DNA from 2 places in the Microbacterium sp. NPDC089698 genome. Region 2 is predicted to be linked to the other one. Evidence: predicted binding sites of a transcription regulator. Region 2 holds the regulator's gene; the other holds the start of a gene.
The links. The regulator HrcA, encoded in region 2, represses chaperone genes, less so after heat shock. The targets are predictions, from matches to a motif close to TTNGCACTCGNNNNNNNCGAGTGCNAA.

Region 1 (3,701 bases), on a different contig from region 2:
CCGACACGGACGGAGGAGCCGGTGAGCATGACCACGGTGGTCGAGGACGAGTGGGTGCGGCGGATCGGCCCGGAGGCCGCGAAGATGCGGCGTGCGCGGGCACGACTGCGGATGTGGGCCTGGGGGCTGGTTCCTGTCGCCTTCGCGACCTTTGCGGTGCTGATCGGCGTCATCGCGAGATTCCATCGCACAGGACAGGGGTTCTCCCCGGTTCTGCCGCTGGTGTTCCTCGGGGCGTTCGTCCTCCTGGGGGCGACGGTCTGCGGTGTGCTGGCACGCGGCACCGGATTCCGCATGGAAGGCGCGGCTCTGGCAGCATTGCGTCCGACGGTGAGCGACGCCACGCCCCTGGAGATCCGGGCAGCGCTGCGCCGAATCGATCGTTTCGACCGATGGGTGCGTGAGCGCGGGGCCGTTGCGCACGTGACAGCGCCTGCGGCGGCAACGCCCGCAACGCCATCGTCCGTGGTGGCGCCATCCGCAGTCGCCTCGTCCGCCACCGCGCCATGGCGGCCCGAGACATCGCGCGCTCTCCTGCCTGGACGGACGTCGTTCCAGTGGTTCCGGCTCGCGCTGGGAATGCTCGTCGCCGCGGCGCCGCTCATGATGGTGGTCATGCTGACCGGCCTCATCCTGCGTCGGCTTCCGGACGGCCCGGTCATCGTGTTCGTACTCTGGTGCCTTCTGCCTGCCTGGATGCTGCTCACCCTCGGCTGCTCGGTCCTCGGGCACGCGCGGCAGAACGCGGAGTACCGCGCCGGCTACCGCACGGCGGTGGGGCGGACCAGAGGTGGTGCGATCATCGACGACCGCACCGGGGTCGACCTGGTGGATTCGAAGACAGGCGTCGTGATCCGACCCGCATGCGCCCCGTCGCTCAACCGCGCGACCTACGACGCGCGGATCCGCGAGATCCGAGCAGCCCACCCCGACGCGACCCCGCAACGCCTGGGTTGACGTCGCCGGAACCGGCCTGTGGGTGTCGCACGGGCTGGCACTCTGATTGCGGGAGTGCCAGCGATGTGCCTAGACTGTCGTTAGCACTCTCAGGCTGAGGGTGCTAATCAGTCTTGAACCGTCAGAAAGAGGTAGACCGTGTCGGTTTCCATCAAGCCGCTCGAGGACCGCATCGTCATCAAGCAGGTCGAGGCCGAGCAGACCACCGCGAGTGGCCTGGTCATCCCCGACACCGCCAAGGAGAAGCCCCAGGAGGGCGAGGTCGTGGCCGTGGGCCCCGGTCGCATCGACGACAACGGCAACCGCGTCCCGCTCGACGTCAACGTCGGCGACCGCGTGCTCTACAGCAAGTACGGCGGCACCGAGGTGAAGTTCGGCGCCGACGAGTTCCTCGTGCTGTCGGCGCGCGACGTGCTCGCCGTCGTGGTGCGCTGAGCTCCCTTCGAGTTCTCCAGGGAGTGCCCCGCTGCGTGCGGATCGTCCCCTGACACAAGGCCCGGATGCCTCGCATCCGGGCCTTCGTCGTCCCTCCATCCCGCGTCGTCCCCCTGAGCGGAGGCCGGGGGCTCCGCTCAGGGGGACGACGCGGAGATAGTGGGCGGCAGGCCGGCATGGCCCCGCGCGGGAATAGGGTTGTCCGGTGACCACAGCCCCGCGCAGCGCCCAGACCGTCGGCGTCGCCTCCGCGATCGGCGCGTATCTGCTGTGGGGCGTGCTGCCGCTGTACTTCCTGCTGCTCGCACCCACCGGTCCCTGGGAGCTGGTGGCCTGGCGGGTCGCGCTCTCGTTCGTGTTCTGCCTGCTCCTGCTGGCGGTCACCCGGGGCTGGAAGCCGCTGATGGCGATCGTCCGGCAGCCGCGGCTGCTCGCCCTCACCGCGCTCGCCGGCGTGCTGATCTACATCAACTGGCAGGTCTTCGTCCTCGCGACCCTGAACGGCGAGATCGTCGAGACCAGCCTCGGCTACTTCATCAACCCGATCGGCACGATGCTGCTCGGCGTGTTCGTGCTGAAGGAGAGACTGCGCCGCCTGCAGTGGGTCGCGATCGGGATCGCGACGATCGCGGTGCTGGTGATCGTCTTCGCCCACGGCACCTTCCCCTGGATCGCGCTGTCGCTCACCGCGTCCTTCGGCATCTACGGACTCGTGAAGAAGAAGATCGGCCCCTCGGTCGACGCCCTGAGCGGTCTCACCCTGGAGTCGTTCTGGCTGCTGCCGGTCGCCGTCGTGCAGCTGATCGCGGTCGGCCTCACGACGGGCATCACGATGGGCGCCCACGGACCGCTGCACGCGGGCCTGCTCGCCTTCGCCGGCGTGGCCACGGCCGTGCCGCTGCTGCTCTTCGCCGCGGGCACCCGCCGGATCGGGCTGACCGTGATCGGCATGATCCAGTTCATCACCCCGATCATGCAGTTCCTCGTGGGCGTGCTCGTGATGCACGAGCCGATGCCGGTCGAGCGCTGGATCGGGTTCGGGATCGTCTGGATCGCGATCGCCGTGTTCCTGATCGACCTCGCGCTCGTCTCTCGCAGGATGCGCGCGCACCGCGGCGCGATCGCGGAGCCCGACCCGGGCACCGACACCATCCCCGTACCTTGACGGAGGGGCTCCCCCGGGAGTCCGCTCCACGAGGTCCGTTCCTGGGAATACCGCACCCCGGGCGGCGCTTAGAATCGATACACGCGCGCGAGAAGAGGAGCCCCGCAACCCATGGAGCAGCACGACCCGTTCGGCTTTGTCGGATTGACCTACGATGACGTTCTGCTTCTGCCGGGGCATACGGATGTGATCCCGAGCGAGGCGGACACCTCGTCGCGCGTGACGCGCCGCATCTCCGTCGCGACGCCCCTGCTCTCCAGCGCCATGGACACCGTGACCGAGGCGCGCATGGCGATCGCCATGGCGCGCGAGGGCGGCCTCGGCATCCTGCACCGCAACCTGTCGATCGCCGATCAGGCCGCGCAGGTCGATCGCGTCAAGCGCAGCGAGTCCGGCATGATCACGGACCCGATCACGACGACCCCCGACGCGACGATCGCCGAGGTCGACGCGATGTGCGCGAAGTACCGGATCTCCGGCCTGCCCGTGGTCGATCCCGACGGCCGCCTGGTCGGCATCGTCACGAACCGCGACATGCGCTTCGTCTCCGGATCCGCCAAGCAGACCACGCTCGCCCGCGACGTGATGACGAGCGAGAACCTCGTGACCGCTCCCGTCGGCGTCGCCGCCGAGCAGGTCATCGCGCTCTTCGCCAAGCACCGCGTGGAGAAGCTCCCGCTCATCGACGACGACGGCAAGCTCGCGGGCCTCATCACCATCAAGGACTTCGACAAGAGCGAGAAGTACCCGCTCGCGACGAAGGACGACCAGGGCCGCCTCCGGGTGGGCGCCGCGATCGGCTTCTTCGGCGACGCCTGGGAGCGGGCCGAGGCTCTGCGCGACAAGGGCGTGGACGTGCTCGTCGTCGACACCGCCAACGGCCAGTCGCAGGGCGTGATCGACCTCGTCAAGCGGCTCAAGGCGGATCCCTCCTTCGCCCACATCGACATCATCGGCGGCAACGTCGCGACCCGCGAGGGTGCGCAGGCGCTCGTCGACGCCGGCGTGGACGCCGTCAAGGTCGGCGTCGGCCCCGGCTCCATCTGCACCACGCGCATCGTCGCCGGAGTCGGCGTCCCGCAGGTGACGGCCGTCTACGAGGCATCTCTCGCCGCGCGTCCGGCCGGCATCCCGGTGATCGCGG
Region 2 (3,701 bases):
CCGGGGCGCGCAGCAGGAGATCCGTGGCGAGTTGACCGAACACCTCTCCGGTGCTCGCGCCGGGATGCTCGGCGCGCACGGCTCTGGCGGCCGCCGCGGGGATCCGCAGCGCGAGTCGCGCGAGCAGGAGCTTCGACGGCCGGATGCCCCGCACCGCCTCCGGGGGGAACCAGAGCCGGTACTCGTCGGTGTTGGTGCCGATCAGGAGCGGCATGTCGGCGTCGGCGAGCGCCTCGTGCGGTGATTGCGGCAGCGACGCGGGATCCCGCACGAGCTGGAAGCCGGGGGCTCCGCCGAGCGGGGAGGAGCCGGCGGACTGGGCGCGTCGCGCCTCGAGCAGGGCGTCCGGTGCGAGCGCCGCGAACGCCTCCCGCGTGGCCGCGACTCCGAGCCGCTTCGCGAGCTGGCGGGTCACGCGTCCGCCGCGCTCGGGGGACTGCGCCTCGAGCGGCCCGGACTGCACGATGCCGCCGCGCACCAGCGCCCTCGTGTCCGGTCGCGACAGCAGTGCGGCGACGAGCGCTCCGCCGGCGGACTCGCCCATGAGGGTGATCCGACCCGGATCGCCGCCGAACGCCGCGATCTCGTCGCGCACCCAGCGCAGGGCCGCCGCGACGTCCTGGAGGCCCAGGTTGCGCGGCGCGTCCGCCAGCACGGAGAAGCCCTCGGAACCCAGACGGTAGTTGACGCTGACGAACACCACGCCGTCCCGCGCGAACTCGGTGCCGTCGTACATCGACAGCGCCGCCGTGCCGCGCTCCAGGGCGCCGCCGTGGATCCACAGCACCACCGGGGCGCCGTCCGCGCCCGACGGAGACCAGACGTTGGCCGTGAGGATGTCCTCTCCCGCGATGCGGAGGCTGCCGAGTATCTCCGCGGTCGCACCGGCATACGGCAGCTGCGGCGCGGTCGGGCCGAACGTCGCGGCATCGCGCGGTGCGGACCAGGCATCGGCGGGCCGAGGCGAACGGAAGCGGTCTTCTCCGAAGGGCGGCGCCGCGTACGGCACGCCGAGATACCGGTCGATGCCGTCGCTGCGCCGGCCGATCAGCTCGCCGAAGGAGATCCTGGTGCGCACGAGGTCCTGGTCCATGGCCACATCCTAGGGACAGCCGCATCCTCGGCATGTCCGGTCCCCGGTGCTGCGGATCCCCGACATGTCCGGCCCATGAGCCTGTCGAAGGGCCCGGCAGGATAGGATTGGCACTCAGGATGCACGAGTGCCAACGGCGAGGAGGAGCGATGGTCTCAGAACGCGGACTCCAGGTGCTCCGCGCCATCGTCGAGGACTACGTCGAGACGAATGAGCCGGTCGGCAGCAAGTCGATCGTGGAGCGGCACGCGTTCGGCGTGTCCGCCGCGACGATCCGCAACGACATGGCCCAGCTCGAGGACGAGGACCTCATCGCGGCGCCGCACACCTCCTCCGGGCGGGTGCCGACCGACAAGGGCTATCGCGTGTTCGTCGACCATCTCGCGCAGGTGCGGCCGCTCTCGGCGGCCCAGCGCAGCGCGATCACGGCCTTCCTCGCGGATCCCGCCGACCTCGACGACCTCATGGTGCGCACCGTGCGCGTGCTCACGCGGCTCACGGGACAGGTCGCTCTCGCGCAGTACCCGTCTTTCGCCCGGGCGCACATCACGCACGTCGAGCTCGTCGCCCTCGCCCCGAACCGGCTGCTGATCGTGCTCGTCACCGATGCGGGCGGCGTCTCGCAGCGGATCGTGCCGCTGCCGGTCGAGCTGGACGACGCCGAGCTGGGGCTGCTCCGCGCGGTCATCACCGAGCTGCTGACCGGCCGCTCGGTGCGCCGCGGCGCGGAGCGCGTGGAGGCGGCGGCGGACACGTCGTACGGCCCTCGGATCGACGCCGCCCGCGCCGCCGTGCTGCGCGCCGTGGCGGAGGAGCTCGCGGAGTTCCGCCAGGAGCGCCTGGTGATGGCGGGGGCGGCGACCCTCGCCCGCCGCGAGCACGACTTCCGCGGCAGCATCCATCCCCTCCTCGAGGCGATCGAGGAGCAGGTGACGCTGCTGCGGCTGATGAGCGAGATGCGCGTCGACGAGCACGGGCTCGCCGCGAGCATCGGCACGGAGAACGCCGCCTTCGGCCTCGGCGAGGCATCGATCGTGGCGAGCGACTACCTGACGCACGGCGGCACCGCACGCGTGGGCGTGATGGGGCCGACCCGGATGGACTACCCGAGCAATCTCGCGGCGGCGCGGGCCGTGGCCCGCTACCTGTCGAGGCTGCTCGAAGAGGACGAGTCCGGCCGCTGAGCGGCCGCAGAACACACGCGCCGCCGCCCGGCGGCCCGGAAAGGCGATGGTGACGGATCACTACGAGGTCCTCGGCGTCTCGCGCGATGCGAGCGAGGATGAGATCAAGAAGGCGTATCGGCGGCTCGCACGTCAGCTGCACCCCGATGTGAACCCCAGTGAGGATGCGGCGGAGCGATTCAAGCTCGTCACGCACGCCTACGACGTGCTGAGCGATGCCGACTCGCGGCGCCGCTACGACATGGGCGGCGACCAGAACGGCAACGGCGGCTTCGGAGGGTTCGGCGGCTTCGGCGACATCTTCGAGACCTTCTTCGGCGGAGGAGGGGCGCGCTCCGCCCGTCCGCGCTCGCGCCGGGAGCGCGGACAGGACGCCCTCGTGCGCGTGACGCTCGAACTCGGCGACGTCGTGTTCGGCGTGCACCGCGACATCGAGGTGGACACGGCCGTGCTCTGCGAGACGTGCCAGGGATCCTGCTGCCAGGAGGGCACCTCGCCCGTCACCTGCGACATCTGCGGCGGCTCCGGCCACGTCCAGCAGCAGGTGCGCAGCCTGCTCGGCAACGTCATCACGACCGCTCCCTGCGGATCCTGCGAGGGGTTCGGCACGACGATCCCGTTCCCGTGCCAGACCTGCAACGGCCAGGGGCGGGTGCGTTCGCGCCGCACGGTCGGGCTCGACATCCCGGCCGGCGTCGAGACCGGCCTGCGCCTGCAGCTGCCCGGATCCGGCGAGGTCGGCCGCGCCGGCGGTCCGAACGGCGACCTGTACGTCGAGGTGACCGTCGCCCCGCACGCCCGGTTCAGTCGCGACGGCGACGACCTGCTCGCGACCCTCGAGGTCGCGATGAGCGATGCCATCCTCGGCGCCACGACGACGATCGAGTCCCTGGACGGATCCGTGGACCTGGAGATCCGCCAGGGCCTGCAGTCGGGCGACGTGCTGACGATCAAGGGCCGCGGCATCACGCCGCTGCGCGGAAGCCAGCGCGGTGACCTGCGCGTGGGCGTGCAGGTGCTCACCCCGACCAAGCTCGATCACAAGGAGCGCCAGCTCATCGAGGACTTCGCCAAGCGCACCAAGGCGCCGGCGCCGAAGCTCGCCGAGTTCCACCAGGGGCTGTTCTCCAAGCTGCGCGACCGCTTCCGGGGCTGATCCGCGATGGCCCTGCACTTCGTGACGCCCGATGCGACGGCGGCGGCGGCCGGATCCCTCGTCGCCCTCACCGGCGCCGAGGCCAAGCACGCGGCCGTCGTGCGGCGGGTCCGGATCGGCGAGCCGATCACGCTCGGCGACGGCGCCGGCACCTGGCTCGAGGGCGAGGTCGCCTCGGCGGCTCCCGCCCTCGTCGAGGTGCGCATCCTCTCCCGCCGGGAGGACCCCCGTCCCGATCCTCGGATCCTGCTCGTCCAGGCGCTCGCGA

Region 1: a site for HrcA is predicted at 992-1,018, ahead of groES (co-chaperone GroES). Genes of this name have one in related genera too.

Annotation. Positions count from the first base shown of each region.
Region 1 covers NZ_JBIVHE010000004.1:158,806-162,506, reverse strand. The annotation lists gene ACIPY5_RS12710 (hypothetical protein) at 28-957, shown strand; gene groES (co-chaperone GroES) at 1,096-1,392, shown strand; gene rarD (EamA family transporter RarD) at 1,598-2,557, shown strand; gene guaB (IMP dehydrogenase) at 2,669-3,701, shown strand, end outside.
Region 2 covers NZ_JBIVHE010000001.1:578,088-581,788, reverse strand. The annotation lists gene ACIPY5_RS02810 (carboxylesterase/lipase family protein) at 1-1,093, opposite strand, end outside; gene hrcA (heat-inducible transcriptional repressor HrcA) at 1,243-2,277, shown strand; gene dnaJ (molecular chaperone DnaJ) at 2,327-3,433, shown strand; gene ACIPY5_RS02795 (16S rRNA (uracil(1498)-N(3))-methyltransferase) at 3,440-3,701, shown strand, end outside.